DNA from 2 places in the Bacillus sp. AFS017336 genome. Region 2 is predicted to be linked to the other one. Evidence: predicted binding sites of a transcription regulator. Region 2 holds the regulator's gene; the other holds the start of a gene.
What was found. The regulator Rex, encoded in region 2, represses fermentation and respiration genes when NADH is low (regulators of the CRP and FNR family bind a similar motif). The targets are predictions, from matches to a motif close to TTGTGAAATATTTCACAA.
Positions count from the first base shown of each region.

Region 1: ric (iron-sulfur cluster repair di-iron protein) is a predicted target of Rex. The motif match lies at 2,735-2,752, and genes of this name have one in related genera.

Region 1 covers NZ_NUCO01000134.1:12,513-26,559, forward strand. The annotation lists gene CN601_RS22580 (spore germination protein) at 1-1,156, opposite strand, end outside; gene CN601_RS22585 (hypothetical protein) at 1,374-1,604, shown strand; gene CN601_RS22590 (hypothetical protein) at 1,780-2,004, shown strand; gene CN601_RS22595 (hypothetical protein) at 2,128-2,355, opposite strand; gene ric (iron-sulfur cluster repair di-iron protein) at 2,815-3,522, shown strand; gene CN601_RS22605 (Crp/Fnr family transcriptional regulator) at 3,602-4,291, opposite strand; gene ade (adenine deaminase) at 4,477-6,198, opposite strand; purine riboswitch at 6,230-6,331, opposite strand; gene CN601_RS22615 (Cof-type HAD-IIB family hydrolase) at 6,813-7,583, opposite strand; gene CN601_RS22620 (LacI family DNA-binding transcriptional regulator) at 7,660-8,607, opposite strand; gene CN601_RS22625 (hypothetical protein) at 8,643-8,948, opposite strand; gene asnA (aspartate--ammonia ligase) at 9,208-10,191, opposite strand; T-box leader at 10,263-10,523, opposite strand; gene CN601_RS22640 (hypothetical protein) at 10,848-11,228, opposite strand; gene CN601_RS22645 (hypothetical protein) at 11,461-11,775, opposite strand; gene CN601_RS22650 (DUF4397 domain-containing protein) at 12,120-12,878, shown strand; gene CN601_RS22655 (histidine kinase N-terminal domain-containing protein) at 12,915-14,047, opposite strand, start outside.
Region 2 covers NZ_NUCO01000149.1:9,029-17,282, forward strand. The annotation lists gene groL (chaperonin GroEL) at 1-1,395, opposite strand, end outside; gene groES (co-chaperone GroES) at 1,454-1,738, opposite strand; gene CN601_RS25185 (CPBP family intramembrane glutamic endopeptidase) at 2,012-2,683, shown strand; gene CN601_RS25190 (redox-sensing transcriptional repressor Rex) at 2,726-3,352, opposite strand; gene CN601_RS25195 (ABC-F family ATP-binding cassette domain-containing protein) at 3,514-5,439, shown strand; gene tsaD (tRNA (adenosine(37)-N6)-threonylcarbamoyltransferase complex transferase subunit TsaD) at 5,657-6,676, opposite strand; gene rimI (ribosomal protein S18-alanine N-acetyltransferase) at 6,676-7,128, opposite strand; gene tsaB (tRNA (adenosine(37)-N6)-threonylcarbamoyltransferase complex dimerization subunit type 1 TsaB) at 7,138-7,830, opposite strand; gene tsaE (tRNA (adenosine(37)-N6)-threonylcarbamoyltransferase complex ATPase subunit type 1 TsaE) at 7,811-8,254, opposite strand, start outside.

The sequences.
Region 1 (14,047 bases), on a different contig from region 2:
CACCTACAATACTTACGGCCGCTCCTATTTGTTTAGGTAATCGAACTCCTGCTTCCCGCAGTGCTTCAAATGAAACTTCCATAATCAATACTTCTACAATTGATGGAAAAGGAATTGGTTCTCGAGAAGCTGCCATACTTAGCAACAAATTAGTTGGTACCATTTCTTGATGAAAAGTCATAATCGCAACATAAAATGATGGAAGCAAAAGTGAAATACCAAGAAATAAATAGCGTAACCATCGAATCGCTGAACTAACGATAAATCGTTGATAGTAATCTTCATGTGATTGAATCAATGAAAAAAATGAAATGGGTGCAATTAAGCAAAATGGCGTTCCTTCAACTAAAATGCCTACCCTTCCCTCAAGTAAATTAGAGCAAACTACATCTGGACGTTCTGTAGACAAAATCTGTGGAAAAGGCGAAAAAGGATTATCTTCAATCAATTCCTCAATGTATTCACTTTCCAAAATTCCATCTACTTCAATACCTGTTAATCGGCTAACGATTTCATCGATTAGCGTTTGATCTGCAATACCTTCTATGTAGGTAATAACAATTGTCGTATTCGTATAGCGCCCAATTTTCAGCGATAGCATTTTAAGTGAAGGACTTTTAATAATTCTACGTAATTGAGATTTACTAATTTCTATCGACTCATTAAATCCCTCTCGCGGTCCTTTAATGCCAACTTCAGCTGTTGGCTCCTCTATTGAGCGTTTTTCCCACTTTGCAAGCCCTAAAGAAAACCCAGCTTTTACACCTTCTGATAAAAGAATTGGATTGCCAGATGAAATTGAATCAATACATTGCTGAAATGAAATGACCTTATTCACTTTAGAAACTGGAATTTTATCCTCAATTACATCATTTATTGATTGCTTTGTGGTTATTACTTTTTCCATTAGTGGCACTAAAACAAAATTTTCAATTCCTTCTTTATCTGTTAGGCCTTCAATATAAATAATCGTTGCCCTAGTATTTCCGAATAGTAAAAATGAACGAAAAATTACATCTGAGCAATTATCAAAAATTAATTCGAGTGCTTCGATATTTTGACCATAATTGTCATATAGGGGATCTTGTCGAACATTTATTTCGTCATTCTTTTTTGACTTAAACGTTCTTAGCAATTTATGTTTATTTCGAATCAAATAAGCCCCCCCTTTTTTGCAGCATTGTCTTTTCTATAATTTTCTATTTTTAACTTCTATATACGGAAATTATTGGCAATTTTAATTATACTTTGCTGTCGATTGACCCAATACGAAAAAAGCGAACTAGGAAAAGGATCTTTTACGCTTTATAAACTTAAATTCTTGCGTATTTTTTTTATAAGTTGGAACAATATCATCGATAGGAGGAATCAATATGGATCATTATGAAGCATTTTTAAGTAGTAAAAATTGGATTGATAATGATTTAGATGCAAGATTTATCAATTTAAACCATCCATATGCAATCTTAATTTCTGGAGAAGAAGGACAAATTACTTTAAGAGGTAATAATGGTACTGATAACGGACAAAATGGTGAAGAAATTTTTTCCTTTACTTCTTTAAAAGAGCTGCAGGAATGGTTTGAAGATAATATTGGAGAATGAATACTACATCCTTAAGAAGCAAAACGATTTTTACTTATTTAAAATGAAAAATCCCACTCATGCCAAAATTAAATTATTGGCTGAGTTTTTTTACTTTATAGAAATGTTAAAAATACTTAATACAAAAAGGATATTGAATATTATGTAACGAATAATGTCATTGGAGGTGTTTGATATGAGTAGTAAGCTGAATGAATTAAATCAGAATAAAGAAGATTTGTTTTTAGAGGTAATAAGTGAAATGAAAGGCATACAAATTGAATTGTTAGAAGAGATTCATCGATTAAATAATGAGGTTAATTTCCTTCTATCCGTTGTCATGCCAACAATTCATAAAGAAAGTCTAAATAATGATCAATTAGCCATGTTTGGCGAAATCGTATTAAATAAAAGAACTTAAGTTGTCGTCAAAAACGTTTAATCCAAACCCTACCTTTTAGATAGGGTATTTACCTGACTAGCTAGATTATTAACTTATCGAGTTGTTTTCAATGTGAAATTTTAATATTAATAAAACTAAATTTTAGTGATTCATTTTTTTAGAAAATACCTTTCCGTTATTTAATTGACACCAGTCTAGATCTGTCGTATCACTATATTTCCCGTTAAATTCATTTATCGAAAGAAATACTTCAATCGTACCTTTTTCAAGTTCTAAAAGAAGGGTATATGGAGTTAATCCGTACACGTTTGAAACTGCAATCAATTCACCTATATGGATTTTTTCTGAAAAATCTATCTTATCACTCAACACAATCTCTCCTTATGCATTGTAATACATACTCTTCACATTTAGTTCGTCTTTATCATTCGTTCTTTATATAAAAATTTCTTCATTATAGATTTTGTTGATTTGAATAGAATTAACCCTAAAAAAATCAAAATGACTCAAGAATTGCTTGAGTCATTTTCAATCTGTTCAAATATATCTCAGCTTTTTATGATTTTAGTGACTAACCCAAGTAAAGAAATCCTATCCTTTGTCCATTTTGTGAACTAATTAACAATATGACTTATACCCTTTTGAACTAGATTTTTTAAAAAATCCCCCTGTATACCTTCAAAATAAAGAACTCTACAAATAATTTATTTACTTTTTCATATTTTCACTTTAATAAAAAAACCAAAACTTGTGATATATATCACAAAGAATTGTTCATTAAATTGTTATTCTTTTTCTAGTTAGAAAAAAAATGATGGAGGCTTTTTTATGAATCAACTATTTAATGAATTTGATAAAATTAGCAAGATTGTTACCGAATTTCCAAAGGCTAGTGACCTTTTTAAATCATATCGAATTGATTTTTGCTGTGGTGGTAATAGACCACTAATTGAAGCGATTAAAGAAAAAAATTTGAACGTTGAAGAGATTTTAACAAAATTAAATACACTTTATCATGAATCGAAACAAATAAACGAAGCAAATATTGATTATAATAAAGCTTCAAATAAAGAATTAATTACTCATATTGTGAACAAACATCATCACTTTTTAAACGAAGAATTACCACTTTTAAGCCCTTATGTAACGAAAGTAATGCGAGTTCACGGTCAATCTCATCCTCATTTAGTACGCTTACACAAATTATTTTTTGACTTAAAAACAGAACTGGAACAACATACTTGGAAAGAAGAAGCAGTAGACTTTAAGCTAATATTAGAGCATGAACAAAATCCAACTGCTGAAAATCGTAATAAACTAAATAAAATCGTTGAAGAATTAGAAAGTGACCATAACTCTGCTGGTAATATCTTAAAGGAATTACGTGAAATTACGAATGACTTTACACCTCCAGTTGACGCTTGTGGAACTTATCGTCTTGTCTATCAAAGACTTGAGGCTCTTGAGGCTGATACGTTCCAACATATCCATTTAGAAAATAATATCTTATTTAATCGAGTAATCGAAAGAGATTAATCAAATATTACGGGTTTAAAAATATGTGAAAACTTATAAAGGCATATGAAATTTAACTTCATATGCCTTTTTTTTATTCTTAATAAAGCTCATTTTCGAGTTTGTCTATATTTATGATAAAAAAACCTTCAGAATCCATGCTAATTACTTCTTTTTTTCTTAATTGATTGATTGTTCGATTAACCGTTTCTCTTGATGTACCAATCATATTTGCAAGCTCACGATTGGTAAAATGGGTTGTTATTTTAAATTGATTACTATTTAATGGTATTCCATTTGACTTACATAGTCGTCTTAATAACATTGTGATTTTATCGTATGAATTATGTAGTGTTTGTTCAACTAACCTAGCTTGTAAATCAACAATCTTTTCGCTAAGAAACTTAAATAATTTAATGCATAATTCAGGATGTTTAATTAGAATTAGCTCAAAATCTGCAATTGGTAAAACAATTAATTTGGCAGCTTTAATAACTTCAGCATGTGCAGGAAAAGTACCTTTAAGAAATAAACCAACATGAGGAAACATTTCCCCAGCTTGTGGAATCGAAACAATTTGCTCTTTCCCTGACTGATCATTTATATGTATTTTTATTTTACCGGAATGGATAAAAAATACTCTGTCTAGACTTTCTCCCTGCATAAAGACAAATGATTTTGCAATATATTCTCTTGTATATGAAATGTCCACAATAGATTGAAGCTCATCATCTGTAAGGCCTTTAAAGAGTGGAACATTTCTTAAATGGTTAAAAATCACTTCTGACATGCATTCTTCTCCTCAATCCATTTTAACCTGATTGTATATCGAATGTTTCTCATTTACTATTGTATAAGAATTTCATCAATTCTATTTAAAAATTCAAATTTAATTTTAGGTAATGTGACCTTCAAACTGTTTAAACTTCAAAAAGACCCCAATTCTCGGAGTCTCATTTAGTACAGTATTCTATTTTACTCATTTACCAAAACAGGAATAAATTTAAATTCATTTACATTAAATAAACCTTTAGTCGTAATTTTTATACTAGGTATAACTGGCAATGCAAGGAAAGATAAAGTTAAGAAAGCATTAAATGTATTGTTAGGTCTGATTTTTAACAATGAATTCTCAATTTGATGTAAACCTGCTTCTACTTCTTCTGCAGACTGATTACTCATTAATCCTCCAATTGGCAATGGTAATTTAACGATTACTTTTCCCGAAGATACGACGACAATTCCACCGTTCATTTCTTCAATTGTCTTAATCGCTACATACATATCCTCATCATTCATGCCGGCAACTATTAATTGGTGAGAATCATGAGCAACGGTCGTTGCGATCGCTCCATCAATTAAATTTAGGCCTTTAACAATTCCTAAACCAAGTTCTTTTTCTGAATGATAGCGATCGATTACTGCTATTTTACATAAATTTTCTTTTGCACTTGGCTTGAATGAATTATTTTCAATCGTGATTTTATCAATTATATGATTTGTAACGATACTATTCGGATTAATTTCAATAATGTTAGCGAACGTTTGTGAGTCTGTTTTCAACTCAAAATCTTCAATCTTTATATCACCTAAGCTTAATTTAGATTCAATCAATTTTGACTCTTCATTTTTAATAAAATTGATATTTTGTCTATTTCTTACGATAAATTCATTTTTACACCATACATCAGTAATTTCTACTAATTCTAAATCACTTAAAAATACAAAGTTTGCTTCATATCCAGGAGCTATTGCACCTTTTTGTTTTAAACCATAGCAAGTAGCTGGATTTAAAGTCGCCATTGAATAAGCAGTTACTGGATGAATCCCATATTCGATTGCTGTTCGAATACAAAAATCAATCGAACCCTCTTTCATGATATCGTCTAAATGTTTATCATCAGTACAATACATAATACGCCCAGCATTTCTTTCATTTACTGCAGGTAACAAATCCTTTAGATTTCTTGCAGCGGAACCTTCTCTAAATGCAACATACATCCCTACTCTAAGTCTTTCAAGTACTTCTTGAACATTTGTACATTCATGATCTGTTGAAATACCAGCATAGGAATATGCGTTAATTTCATTTTTAGTTAGTCCTGCTAAATGGCCATCTATAGGCTTTTGATACTTATGTGCTAAATTTAATTTATCCATCATCTGTTTTTCCATCGCCATAACAGAAGGATAATCCATTACTTCTGCTAAACCTAACACTCTTGGATGACTCATAAATGGCTCTAAATGCTCTGCATAAAGTACCGCTCCCCCTCGCTCTAACGAAGTTGCAGGAACACAAGACGGTAGCATCACCCGAACATCTAATGGAATATTTTCCGAAGCATCTAACATCATTTTAATCCCATTAACCCCAGCAACATTTGCAATCTCATGCGGATCTGTTATGACAGTCGTAACTCCATGTGGTAGGACTGTTTTTGCATATTCACTAGGTAAAACCATAGAGGACTCGATATGAACATGCGAATCAATGAAGCCTGGTGAAATATATTTACCATCTGCATCTATTACTACATTCGCTTCATACTCACCGATTCCAACAATGATCCCATTAGTTACAGCAATTGAATCCTCTATTATTTCTTTCGTAAATACATTAATTATTTTTCCATTTTTTATTAAAAAGTCAGCTTTTTCAGCCTTTGTGGATGTTTTCATTTCATGTAAGTTCATTTGCTTATTCCTCCTAAAAATAGGAGAGATTATGTTATGTCATATCTCTCGTAGTCAAACTATGCGGCAGTTTGGTAGAAACTCTTGGACCGTTTATTTCCAAAATTATACGAGCGTATTAAGAATCACTATAAAATAAAAGTGACTGAACTTAATTAGCTTATATTTAGTTGTAAAAAACTATATTAAAAGTATTCTATTAAATTTTGAGTATAATATGCAATAACTATTTTAAGAGTTTTAAATATAAAATAATTCTCAATTTTCTTTCTAATGAATTATATTATAAATGGGAATAAAGGTTGGTGTTCATAGAAGGAATGGAGTTTGAAAAAGGGGAAAAAAAAGGTGTTTATGTTCCAAGTTAATAATAAACAATTTGTCTCGTTTCAACGAATAAAACTAAATTTAAAGAAAATACAGTATATGATTTAGTATCAGTAGGGTGTGTTAAAGAGGAAACAAGATTTGACGTTAATAAATTATTTTAGGATTATTATAATAGGTGTTGAAAAACAGGATTGTCAAATTAGACAATCCTATTTATTTTTGCAGTTTTTTAGTCGAGGAAGTTATTTAACTCATACATCCATTAGTTGACTTTTTCTATATAATTATATTAATAACATTTTCTTAAGTGCATTGTAAATTCCATGCTCATCGCAACTATCTGTGACTAAATTGGCTTTTTCTTTTACTTCTGTTTCGGCATTTCCCATTGCAACCCCAACTCCTGAGTGTTCCATCAGTTCAATGTCGTTCATTCCATCTCCGAAAAAGATGATATCCTCCTGCTTAAATCCATTTTCTTCTGCGATTTTTAAAATGGTTTTTGCTTTTGATCCTTCTTTCGGAATGACATCAGAGCCAAATTTATGCCAACTAACATATCTGAATTCATTGATATCATATTTTGGAAGATCTTCAGGCTTGCAAAAAAGCATCGCTTGAATAATTGAATTTTGTTCCCAATACAGATCATCAAACTCCGGAATGGTCAATCCTAGACTATCGTAGGCATTCGTTAACGAATCTCCTGGTAGCTCGAAATGTCTTTTTAATCCGCTCGCTGTTTGGAATACAATCTGATCATTGTTTTCCGTTGCAATTTTAATTAATTGCATAATAGATTGCTTTGTAAAGTTTTCCTCATGCGCCAACTCATGTCGGACATATCCAATTGATCCATTACATAAAACATAAGTATCAATTTCAAGCTCATCAACGATTGCTATTGCTGAAGTATAGTCCCTTCCTGTCGCAATCCCGATCTCATGTCCTTTTTCTTTAAGAGAAATTAATGCTTCTTTTGTACTATCTAAAAACTTCATTTCTGTCGTGAGTAACGTTCCATCAATGTCAAAAACTATAAATTTTTTACTCATTTTCTTTCCCCACTTTAAACTAATTTTTTATCTATGTTATAAATATTCTCTTTGTTAATACCACCAAAAATGTGATTTAAACAGAATCTCTTTCCACAATGCGATACGGTATTTTTACTTTTTCTGTAGACTTATTTATTACTAAGTCACAAGCCTGTGCACCAACTTTCATTAATTGGTGATCCACTGTAGATATTCCCATACCGATTCCAATTGGTTGATTTTCTTGACCAATGATCGCTAAATCACTTGGGATTTTCAATTGTTGAGACTTAGCAAATAAAAACATACCACCAGCCACTTCATCGCCATTCGCATAGATTGCAGTTGGTCTTTTCGACAATTGCAGGAATTTCTTTGCTGCCATGTAACCATCTTCTAAGGAATGACAATCAGATATATGATATTTAGGTTGAAGCTCACCAAAAATCTCAGTATAAGCTTCAATCATTTGATTTGTACTATTGCTCTTTAGCCTAGCTGTTGTGAAAGCTACCTTATAATGGCCTTTATTTTTTAATAATTGAAAGGCATCTAGATAAGAAGAATAACGGTCCATATAGGAACAGCCAATTTCCTTGTGCTGTGTATATTCACAAGCTACGATTGTTCCATATTCGCTAAAAGGAATGATCGTCTCCCAATCATTTGCTCTTGAAGCAATAATGATCCCATCATACAGCTTACTTTTTAATTTTTGCAGATATTCCACTTCTTTTTCTTTACTATAATTTGAAGGAAGTACTGTAATCAAAAAATCATTTTCTAATGCTTTATTCAAGATCCCGTTCAGGATTTGATCGAATGCCGGGTTATTGTTATATGGGAGAATCACACCGATTGTTCTTGTTTCTCCTCGAATTAAATCAATCGCATTTTTATTTGGTGTATAATTCATTTCTTCAATAACTTTAAGGACAGCTTCTCTTTTATCACTAGCAACATACTTATAATTGTTAAGCACTCTAGAAACAGTAGAGACGGATACACCTGCTAATTTTGCAATATCGTTAATATTTGCCATCACTTACCTCCCACAACAACCTCTGATGAAGAATACTACGCATTTTCTTTTAACTTCTGAAAAGCTTTTATAAAGTAAATTAGATTTCCATTGTACGCCCATCTTACCTCAATTCTGTGTTCCCCTACAATAAGGGTAGAATTTTTAATAGTGTCCATCTCTCCTTCAAACCAAAAAGACTTTTCAAAATTTATAAGTTTATTGCTTTCTATAAATAATCTTTTATTTGTTAAAAACAAGTCTCCATAGTAGATATTTTGCATCCCATCAAAAATTTCTACTAAACCTGTAATAGTAGATAGTACAAATTCGTCCTGGTGAAGATTAACTTTTCTAATCATCTTTCTTCCCCCTTTGTTGAAATTTAACTTATTTTCAATCTAAATTATGAAATGGATTTCAAGTCAAGAAAAAAAATCAAAATATTTCTAAACCACATATATAAAGCAGACTATAGTTTAAAAGCGTATAATGATTTGTCATTTAACATAAAAAAAATAGACTGCCGAAACAGTCTACATGTTATTAAATTTCAATTCTCTAATGAATATGTATAAACAAAAGATATAGAGGCATGCTTTTATTTATTGCTAATTTGTCTTAAAACAAATGAATGTTTTCCTTCTTACATGCTTCTCGCATTTCATCAGGCCATACAGAAGATTGAACTTCACCAATATGTGCTTTACGTAAGAAGTACATGCACATTCTTGATTGCCCAATACCACCACCAATTGTTAGTGGAAGCACATCTTCTAAAATGCCTTTATGAAAATTATACTCGCGTTTGAAATCTTCACCTGTCTTTGTTAGCTGCTCATCAAGTGATTCACTATCAACACGAATACCCATTGATGATAATTCAAATGAAGATTGCAATACTGGATGCCAGAATAAGATATCACCATTTAATTTCCAGTCATCATAGTCAGCTGCGCGTCCATCATGTTTTTCACCAGAACGAAGTACATCGCCGATTCCAATAATAAAGACTGCTCCGTGCTCTTTTGCAATCGCATGCTCACGATCTTTTGGTGTTAACTCTGGATATTTATCTTCTAACTCCTGGGATGTAATAAATACGATCTCTTCTGGTAAATACTTCCCAAGATACGGATATTTTTCAAACAAATGATTTTCCAATTCTTTAAAGATTCCATAAATTGTCTGTACAGTTTCTTGTAAATAATCTACTGTTCGCCATTCTTTTTGAATAATTTTTTCCCAATCCCATTGGTCAACGTAAATTGAATGCGTAGCATCAAGTTCCTCATCACGTCGAATCGCGTTCATGTTTGTATAGATACCTTCACCAGCTTCGTAACCGTATTCATGCAGTGCAAATCGTTTCCATTTCGCTAGTGAATGAACAATTTCTAACTCTTCTCCTGAATGAAGCATATCAAATTCAATTGGGCGTTCTACACCGTTTAAGTGATCGTTTAAACCTGATTTTTTCGTTACGAATAATGGTGCAGATACACGGAACATTCCAAGACGTTTTGCTAATTGATCCTCAAAAAATGTCTTAACTTCCTTAATTGCGATTTGAGTCTCTCTTACTGTCATTAATGATTGATACATGCTTATTTCCCCCTAAAATGTTTGGATGTTATAGAAAAAAGCCAACAAAAAAAGCCCTTCTTTCCCAAAAAAACTGGGACGAAAGGCTTTGGTTCCGCGGTACCACCCAAATTAGCAACAGAGGTTGCTCACTTATTCAGTACGGAGATTAGAGAGATCTCGATACTGCTCTTCTTGTAACGTCGAAGATCACGGCTAAGTCTACTTTCCTCTAAAGGATTTCGGTCAGCGACTCCAGGAGGTTCTTCATAATAGGCTTCGTATCAGGCTCACACCACCCCTGACTCGCTTTGTCTACGTCCTACTACTACTCGTCCTTTCACAGTCGTTTTGTTGTCACATCTCTGAAACATTTTATTAATAATTATTCTATACATAAATATGAAAAAGTCAATATTTTTTTAATATTTTTATTCTTTATCAAGATTTTTATTTCCATTAAAAATTGACCAAATCAAGCCATTATCGAGTTCCTTATTATTGTTTAAATCGATAATGTGTAGTGTTTCATATAACCAAGATAATGAAAGATACAGGACAAAAAGCTTTTCTTATTTTACATAAGAGAGTTCTATAGTTTGGAGGAATTCCACCTTTTTTTATGTAGTTTCAGACAATCCTTTTTCAACTAAGGCATTGCATTAGTTGAATAAAATTTACTTAAGATTCAATAATTTTTCAATTGCTATAACTAATGTTGCATCATCTTTTTTTGTCTTTCCTTCTATTTCGCTTGTTGTGAAACTCTTTAACTTTTTGTCTTGATTATACAATGTAACACTGTATACCCATCCCTTTACATCAGTATTTTTATTTTGGGCAACTTTAATATCTTTAATATCACTAATAAAATTATCAATTGCCTTCTGTTCCGTTATTACTGTGTTTCCTCCGTTCTGACCGTTAGTAATTTTAATTTTGCTGATTTCATTTAAATTTCCGTGATACAACTCTGAAAAACTCTTGTTATCCGAATTGCATCCAGATAATAATGAAAATACAAAAATACAAAGTAGTAACCATATAAATTTCTTCATATTTACACCACCTACAAATATTTTTAAGTTAATTATATCAACTTAACGTCTTGTATAATTTGGGGGAATCTCACATTTTTTCATATAAAATTAAACAATCCTTATGGTACTAAACTACCATTTTTTCAAATAAAAAAAGAGCTGATTAGAGCTCCAAAATGTTATCGAACTAACAATGTTTTAGTTACATAGGCATAATTTCTTTTTTAACCAATTAGTTTTATTAACCTAATCAATCACCTATAAATTTTACATAAGTTACCTCATTGAAAGTATATATTTTTCTCAGATCAATCAATATTTTTTCATATTCTATCTGATAAGTAGTTTGGATCCATTTTGAATATTCCTCCCACTCTTCAATAAATTGAAAAAAATCTTTTTTATTCATTTTCAATCCATAAAGATAATAATCACTTATCTTTGAAAGTTGTTTATAGGATTTCCACACTGTATTTTTTTCAAATATTTCATCATGAAGATGTTCTTCTATTACAAAGCTTTTAACAGTTTTATCTTTATAATTTACAGTTGCACTTAAAGCCATAATTTTCTCCTATACCTTTTTTAAGTTAGTATATTATTTATATCAATTTTGCTAATTTTATCAAAGCCTTATATTCTTCTATCAAAAGAATTGCTTCCTGTTACCTATTTTCAAAGAACTTACTATTCCCCTCAATATCATTTGAAGAAAAGAAAACGAATTGGCTGTTCGATTGCGCCATACGTTACCCACCAATTCATTTTAATTTCCCTCAAAAATCATTAGGTACTACTCGTTACAATCTTTTGCTTAAAGTGTTAAACAGAAAATAACTCATAATTATCTATTTATTGAATATTAGTTTAAGTGGGACGGTTGAATGATACATATAGGAGGTGTGCAATTTGAAGAAAGTAGCGCATATGGATCGTTTGAAACCAAATATAGTTAATCACTTTTCATCCTATTCAAATAACAATGATGATTTTTACCATATCAAATATCAGCAGTTTGATTCGTTTGAAAGATTAATTATAAATAATGCACCATTAAGTCATGAAAAACAGGCGATAAAAAAACAAAATTTATCCTTTATTAGACTATTAAATGTAATTCCTAACAACATTAGCATTGATATTTTTATTAATAAAAAACCATTAATTTCTAATTTATCATTTAAAAACTCGACTCATTATTTAACCATTTCTTCTGGAGTACACCAAATTGACATTTTCAAATCTGGGGATTTATCCAACCCGATACATTCTGAAGAAATATCGTTACTTGATGAGCAAAATTATACAATTGCAATTGGTGCTAACGTAGAGAAGATTTCACTTTTTTCTTATACTGATGATCTTTCATTATCTTTAGGAGAAGCTAAAATTCGTTTTATTAACTTATCTCCTAGTTCAACTAATCTTGATTTTGCTGTAAAAGCTGGGGAAGGAGACGTTGTTTTTTCAAATGTACCATATAGAAATGCATCAGAATATCTCCCAATTTCACCTATGACTGTTAATTTAGAAATAAGGTTATCAGGTACAAAATTAATTATTCTGCCGCTTTATCAATCAAAATTCCAAGAAAATATAGTATATGATTTAGTGTTAGTTGGGAGTATTGGTGGGGATTTAAAATTTGATGTTATAAAATTATATTAGTAAAATAAAAAAACTCGGGTTTTTTTCCGAGTTTTTTTATGCCTCTTTTGGCAGAGTTATGCAAAATGCTGTCCAATCCTCATCAGAAATACATTCGATTTTACCATCGTGTTTTTCTACAATTTGTTTACATACAAATAAACCAATTCCAGTACCATGATTTTTTGTCGTAACAAATGGTTCAAAAATTGTCCGTATGCTTTCTTCACTTATTTTAGGGCCATTATTTCTAATTTGAATTTCAATTTTATCTTCTAAATCGACAACTTGATAGTGAATCGTTTTTTGACCGTTGTTTTCAGCAAGTGCATCAATTGAATTCATCAGTATATTAAGTAAAACTTGGCGAAGTTCGTTTCGGAAACCTGGTATGTATATATGATTAAAAAGTCCTTCTTGTAAAATAACATTCGAATTTACAATACTTGGATATAGAAAATCAGTTATCTCTTTGAATAAATCATTTATTAAAAAGTTCTCCACCATTTGATCATGATCTTTTTTCGAAACATGAAGAAATTGATCAATTCTAAAATTTAATTGATGCAATTCATGATCTATTATGTCTAAATATTTCAATTCTGGATGATCACCTTTAAGCAATTTTACAAATCCAATAATTGAAGTAAGTGGATTTCTAAATTCATGTACAAAGCTAGCTGACATTTGACCAAGAATTGTCAGTCGTTCTTTATGTGTTTCATCTATGAAGTGCTTCTTTTCTTCAATGTCTTGAGTAATAATATAAGAATACTGTTTAACTGTAAAATAAATAAACTGATCAAAGACATAGTTTATTTTATTAATTAGTGGTTGAAGTAAGCTAATACTTTCTTCAAATTCTGACAAATGTTTAAAAAGTTCACTTCTGCCTATATTCGAGTTATACACAAAATCACCGATGTTTGCGCTAGCCTTCGCTCGTTCAAGGGCTATTTTATGTGCCAAATCAACTACTTGATCCTCATTAATTTTACCTTCAATAAATAATAATGTATAATCAATCAATTTGGTTCCATTAATGATAATCTCGGATTTAAATGGATCATCATCGCTAATTACCGCTTGAGCGACCCAATTCTTCGTTAATGTAGGCATACTTTCCTTTATGAAAGAGCTATACCTACTCTCTATTGATTTATCAATAAGGAACACCTCCAATAAAAATC
Region 2 (8,254 bases):
TTTTTCAATGATTACAGATCCTTCTAAACCAGCATTTGTAGCGATTTGACGAACTGGAGATTCAAGTGCACGTAATACGATGTTGATACCAGTCGCTATGTCACCTTCTGCTTCAATTGCAGCTACTTTATTGTATACGCTCATTAATGCAGTACCACCACCAGCTACAATACCTTCTTCAACTGCAGCACGCGTAGAGTTTAATGCATCTTCAATACGTAATTTACGTTCTTTTAATTCAGTTTCAGTTGCAGCACCAACTTTGATTACTGCTACACCGCCAGCTAATTTAGCTAAACGCTCTTGTAATTTTTCGCGATCGAATTCAGAAGTTGTTTCTTCTAATTGAGCACGGATTACACCGATACGTTGTTGGATCGATGCTGTTTCACCAGCACCTTCAACGATTGTAGTGTTTTCTTTTGTTACTACAACTTTTGAAGCGCGACCTAATTGAGTGATGTTAGTTGTTTTAAGATCTAATCCTAATTCTTCTGTAATCACTTCACCGCCAGTTAAGATTGCGATGTCTTCTAACATTGCTTTACGACGGTCACCAAAGCCAGGAGCTTTAACAGTAACTGCGTTGAAAGTACCACGTAATTTGTTTACGATGATTGTTGCTTGTGCTTCACCTTCAACATCTTCAGCAATGATTAATAGTGGCTTACCTTGTTGAACAACTTGCTCAAGTACCGGTAAGATTTCTTGAATATTTGTTACTTTTTTATCTGTAATTAAGATATATGGATTTTCTAATTCAGCAACCATTTTCTCTGAATTTGTAACCATGTATGGTGAAGAGTATCCACGGTCAAATTGCATACCTTCTACTACTTCTAATTCAGTTGTGAAGCCTTTAGATTCTTCAAGTGTAATAACACCGTCGTTACCTACGCGCTCCATTGCTTCAGCGATTAATTGTCCTACTTCTGGATCTGCTGAAGAAATTGCAGCAACCTGTGCGATTGACTCTTTACCTTCAATTGGTTTAGAGATTGTTTTTAATTCTTCAATTGCTACAGCAACTGCTTTTTCGATACCTTTACGGATACCCATTGGGTTTGCACCAGCAGTTACGTTTTTAAGACCTTCACGAATCATAGCTTGCGCTAAAACTGTCGCAGTAGTTGTACCGTCCCCAGCAATCTCGTTCGTTTTGCTAGCAACTTCTGCAACTAATTTTGCACCCATGTTTTCGAATGCATCTTCTAATTCGATTTCTTTTGCGATTGTAACACCGTCATTTGTAATTAATGGAGAACCGAATTTTTTCTCAAGAACTACGTTACGTCCTTTTGGTCCTAATGTTACTTTTACAGCATCAGCTAAAGCGTCTACACCACGTAACATTGCGCGACGAGCTTCTTCACCAAATCTAATGTCCTTAGCCATTGAAATGACCTCCTTATAATATAAAAAATTTATTTTTTAATTTAAGTATTTTATTTTATTAACCTATGATTGCAAGAATATCGTTTTCGCGAAGTACTAGGTATTCAGTACCACCGTACTTAACTTCTGTACCTGAGTATTTAGAGAAGATAATGCGGTCACCTACAGATACTTCTAAAGCAATGCGCTCACCATTTTCAAGTACACGTCCAGTACCTACTGCAACAACTTTGCCTTCTTGTGGCTTTTCTTGTGCACTACCTGGTAACACGATACCGCTAGCAGTTTTTTCTTCAGACTCAACAAGCTCAATTACAACACGATCACCTAATGGCTTTAACATGTGTAATACCTCCTCAATAATCAAATCATTATTTTTTAGCACTCATTAATATTGAGTGCTAACACAATTATTAGTTTAAATAATATCAAAAAATTTTGCAAGTCTGAAGCAGGCACTTTTCTTGTCGAAATATAATCAGTTTTATCTTTACAATTAAATGTAAAATAAAAAACGAAAATTTCTTTTAAGAAACTAAAGAAACGAGTAAAATAATGTACATGTTGTTATCAACCTTTGGGTTATGAAAAATATCAACACAAAGGAGCTATCTTATTGAAAACTAGAGATTTATTGATTATCTTAACTTATGCTGTTATTCAATATTCGGCGGCATTTGGGGTTCCCTATTTATTAAATAGTAATTTATACGCTGGAGTGGAAAAGAAGACTGCTTCCCTTGAAGCGGTGGCCTTATGGAGTTGTATTAGCTTCATAACTGGTTTAATTATTATACTGATTTTATTACATAAGCCCATTTTTGAAGGAATTAAGAATTTTAAGCATAACTATCGTACAATATTAAATTGGGTAATTTTAGGTTACTTCATTACGATGGCAACTCAAATTGTGTGTAATATCATTTTAATTTATGTATTCAATTTACATACAGGCTCTGAAAATACTCAAAATATCTTAAATATTGCTAAACTGAATCCTGCATTTATTATCATACCAAGTCTAGTAGCACCGATATTAGAAGAGATAATTTTCCGCCGAATCATTTTCAAAAGGCTTTATAATCGCTTACCATTTATTATTTCTGCTGGGATTAGTTCAGCAATATTTTCGTTTATGCATGGCGACTTACCATTCTTTTTATCTTACTTCCTAATTGGTTTCGTATTTTGTTATTTATACAAACGTACAAATTCAATTATCGTTCCAATTTTAACACATATGTTAATGAACACATTTGTAGTTTTTCAGCAGTTAAATTTACATTAAAGAAACCCCCAATATTTTGGGGGTTTTTAAATTAATCTAATTTTATTGTTGTAAAAAATATGCCAATGTTTGTAGTTCAACCGCTAGGTCTATATGATGAATACGAATATGTTCTGGTACACTAATTCGAGCAGGAGTAAAATTTAAGATTCCTCTTATATTTTTTCCATTTAATCGATCTGCTATTGATTGAGCTACAGGTGCAGGTACAGTTAAAATAACGATTTGAATATCATCATTCATTACGTCTTCTAAATTATCTAAATTATAGACAGGTACTCCACCAATTTCAGTTCCAATCTTATTTGGATCAATATCAAATGCCATTTCAATTTTAGTATTATTATTTTTTATAAAATTATAGTGTAAGAATGCAGTCCCTAAATTACCTACACCAATTAATGCAACTTTCATCACTTCATGTTGGTTAAGCGCTTTCGAGAAAAAAGTTAATAAGTAATTTACGTTATATCCATATCCTTTTTTTCCAAGTGCTCCAAAATAAGAAAAATCTCTTCTAATCGTAGCGGAATCTACCTTTACTGCTTCACTTAACTCTGCTGAAGAAACTCTTTGTTTACCTGATAAAGACAAATTCTTTATAAAACGGTAATATAAAGGTAGACGTTTAGCAGTAGCTTGTGGAATTTTAATTTGTTCCGAGTCCATTTTTTAATCCCCCACTTACTGTAATTCTTTTTACTATGGTGTGTAATTTAGCTTTACTTTAGTAATAAAGTACTTGTTCTAATGTAAAATATACACTATATTTAAGAATTTTGACAGTCTACAGTTACTCAGATAAAAAATTTTGCAATGAGGTGTTATCCATGATTCTTTTACAAGTAAATAATGTCTCAAAGTATTTTGGTAGTGACATTATTCTTTCAAATATAAAATTAGAAGTTCAAACGAATGATCGAGTTGCGATTGTTGGTCGTAATGGCGCAGGAAAATCTACATTACTCAAAATAATAGCTGGTGAATTGTCTTACGACGGAGGCGAGATAAATAAGCCTAAGGACGTTACTGTAGGCTACCTAGCCCAAAATACTGGATTACAAAGTGATCAAACGATATGGGAAGAATATTATTCTGTTTTTAATCATTTAGTTGAGATGCAGGAAAATATGAGAAAATTAGAAGTAAAAATGACTCAAGAAGAAGTCTATTCTAATCAGCCTGTTTATGACAAGATAATGAATGAATATGATCATCTTCAATATACATTCAAAGAAAACGGCGGTTATCAGTTTGAAGCAGATATTCGTTCAATTATTAGCGGCTTAGGTTTCAGTAATGAAGATTACGAAACAAAAATTTCTTCGTTAAGCGGTGGGCAAAAAACAAGACTTGCTTTAGGTAAACTATTATTAACAAAGCCTGATCTATTAATACTGGATGAGCCTACAAATCACTTGGATATTGATACACTTAGTTGGTTAGAGCGTTATTTACAATCTTATCCTGGTGCGGTATTAATTGTATCCCACGATCGATATTTCCTTGATCAAGTTGTAAATATTGTTTATGAAATATCTAATCGTAGGCATCAACGTTTTGTTGGGAACTATAGTAAATATCTTGATTTAAAAGCTGCTCAATATGAGCAAGAGCTTAAACAGTTCGAAAAACAACAAGAAGAAATCTCTAAGCTTGAAGATTTTGTACAACGTAATATTGCACGTGCCTCAACTACAAAAAGAGCACAAAGTCGTAGAAAACAGCTCGACAGAATGGTTCGATTAGACAAGCCACTTGGAGAAGATTCTTCAGCTAATTTTTCATTTGCAATTGAAAAACAAAGTGGAAATGACGTCCTTTCAATACAAGATTTATTTATTGGATATAACCGCATCCCTACAATTGATCAAACAATGAAGTTTGTATTGAACCGAGGAGATAGTGTTGCACTAGTCGGTCCAAACGGTGTTGGAAAGTCGACATTACTTAAGACGATTATTGGTGATTTAAATAAATTACAAGGAACAATTGATTTTGGTGCAAATGTTTCGGTCGGTTATTATGACCAGGAGCAAGCTAAGCTTACATCTAACAAAAGAGTATTAGATGAACTTTGGGATGATTATCCATTAAAGCCTGAACAAGAGATTCGAACAATATTAGGGAATTTTTTATTTTCTGGCGATGATGTGACTAAAATCGTTACCTCTTTAAGCGGTGGAGAAAAAGCAAGATTAGCATTAGCAAAACTTATGATGAAAAAAGCTAATTTTCTAATTCTTGATGAGCCTACCAACCATTTGGATTTAGATAGTAAAGAAGTTTTAGAAAATGCTTTATTAGATTATCCTGGGACTATTTTGTTTGTATCACATGATCGTTATTTTATGAACAGATTATCCACAAAAACTTTCGAACTAGCAAAAGAAGGATTATCAATTTATCTAGGTGATTATGACTATTACCAATTTAAGAAAAACGAAGCATATGAGAAAGAACAAGCTGAAAAAGAAGTTATGTTAACACAAGTTAAACAATCATCTCAACCAGTTTCTGATTATCAACAAGACAAAGAATTAAAGAAAAAACTTCGTCAAACTCAGCGTCGTATTGAGGAGATCGAAAGCAATATCTCGCAATTTGAGCTTGATATAGAAACAATCGAACTAGAACTATGCAAACCAGAAGTTTACGGAGACTTTCAATTAGTACACGAATTAACAAGTAAGAAAAATGATTTAGAAGCTAAGTTAATAGACCTAATGGAAGAATGGGAAAACTTACAAGAGTAATGATTAAACGGATATGCTGATTGCTATCCGTTTTTTCTTATCTACATTTTTATCCACATAACTTTTGCTATATTTTAGCTTTTACACAGGTTTATACACATTATCCACAGAAAAACAGCAATGTTATACACATTTTTGTGCACAAGGTTTAATAAGTTTTTAACAAAGAAAAAGTACTTATCCACATTTTATTAAAAAAATTGTGAATAAGTACTTTTTACATATTCTCTAAATCTAAGCCAGGGTTACCGTTTAGTGCCAAATTACCTAGTTTCCCTTGCTTCAATCTGATAAAAGCAGCTGCACCGATCATCGCTGCATTATCTGTACAAAGTGATAATGGCGGTATAATTAATTCTATATCATTTAAGTCATTCATCTCATTTTGTAATGAAGCTCTTAATCCTTTATTAGCTGCTACTCCACCTGCTAATAAAACTTGTTTCACATCATATTCTTTTGCAGCTTTAATCGTTTTTGAAACAATTACTTCAATTACACTTGCTTGGAAGCTGGCAGCTACATTAGCTGGCGACACTTCCTCACCTCTTTGTTCAGCATTGTGCATATAATTAATAACTGCTGACTTTAAACCACTAAAGCTAAAATCATAACTACCTTCTTCTAACCAAGCTCTAGGAAATGGAATATTTGCCGTTCCTTCTTGTGCTAGACGATCGATGTGTGGACCACCTGGATAAGGCAATTTAAGCGTTCTAGCAACCTTATCATAGGCCTCACCTGCCGCGTCGTCTCGTGTTTCTCCTATTACTTCAAAAACGCCATCTTCCTTCATATAAACAAGCTCTGTATGCCCACCAGAAACTACTAAAGCTAATAGTGGATATTGTAAAGGCTGTACTAGTTGATTGGCATATATATGACCTGCAATGTGGTGAACACCTATTAGAGGTAATCCATGAGCAAAGGCAATTGCTTTTGCAGCATTTACTCCAATTAGTAATGCACCTACTAGTCCTGGACCCTCTGTAACAGCAATGGCAGCTAAATCCTCATAGTTAATCTGTGCTTGCTCCATCGCTTCTTCAATTACCACCGTTATTTGCTCAACATGTAATCTTGAAGCGACTTCAGGTACTACTCCACCAAAACGTTTGTGTATATCGATCTGTGTTGCTACTACATTACTTAGAATTTCATTACCATTTTTAATAATAGCTGCTGAGGTTTCATCACAACTTGTCTCTATAGCTAGTATTAAACAATTTTCATTCATCATTTCAAATTCACCCACATCACTAATGCATCCTCAAAATTATCTGTATAATAGCTTTTTCGAATCCCACCGTCTTGGAATCCTAGCTTACGATACAGTCCCATTGCTACATGATTCGATACCCTTACTTCTAATGTTAAAGTTTCTGCTCCAAGGTTTTTAGCAGTTTCCATTACTGCTCGAAGTAACTTTTCACCTAGACTCTTCCCTCTATAGTCCGGTAAAATAGCTATATTTGTAATATGTCCCTCGTCAATGACTACCCATAACCCACAATATCCAATTATCTTCTCATCAACTTCAGCAACTAAATAATTGGCAAATTGATTTGAATATAATTCATTATAAAATGCATCATGTGTCCATGGTGTTGGGAACGATTTTTTTTCAATTTCCACTATTTGATCTAAATCTTCTTCTTTCATTTTCCGAAAAGCAACCGATGAGATCATAATATCCTCCTACTTTTCTTGGCTAGCTAGCCAATTAGCTTCTGCTTCTGATAATCTTAAATATTCTGGTGAAAAATTGTGTACCGATTCTTCACTTTCTTCTAAACTACATGTAAACAGTTCACTTGGTCTCTGATTATTCATACTAGCATTTACAAAAACAGCCTGATCTTTTAAGTGCTCTATAATAAATTCTTTATGTAATGATACATCATTACCAATAAATAAAATTTGTTCATTATATGATTTAAGTTTTTCAACCCATAAACTGCGATCAATATTACAGTCCTCTAAAACACTATTAGTAGGTTCCCCTCTGAAATCATAAAGACCAGTAAATAATAAATTACGTCTTGCATCAAAAATAGGACAAACTAACCCATTAAAAAATCGCCCATTCGCAGCTAGTACTTTCAGACTTGAAACACCTATAATCGGAATATTTAAGGTGAAGGCCAATGTTTTTGCTACTGTTACACCAATGCGCACTCCAGTGTATGAGCCTGGTCCTTTTGCGACAACTATTTTAGATAGTTCCTTAGGTTTTATATTGCATTCTTCCATTAATGTATTAATGGCTGGCATTAATCGGACAGAATGATTTTTATTTATAAATGTTATCGTTTCTCCAATAACAGATTGGTCCTTAATTAGACTAATCCCCATAACATTTGTAGAAGTATCAATTGCTAAAACGGTCATTATTAATTAGCTCCTTACAAATAAATTCATACCTTGCTCCATTTGGAATAAAAGTAATCATTCTACCATTTTCTTCATGAGTTATTATGATTTTTAAGAATTCATTTGGTAAGTAATCTTCAATTAAATGCGCCCATTCCACAACACAAACACCTTCACCCATAAAATACTCATCAAAACCTAAATCTTCATTACTGCCTTCTAAGCGGTACACATCCATATGATATAAAGGAATTCTTCCTTTATATTCTTTTATTATATTAAAAGTTGGGCTATTAACAGTTCTTTTTACTTCAAGACCTTTCGCAAAACCTTTTGTAAAGGTTGTCTTACCTGCACCAAGATCTCCTTCTAATAAGATTACATCTTTTTGTTGTACTAATTGTCCGAGAAAAAATGCAATTGATTGAGTTTCTTCCTCAGT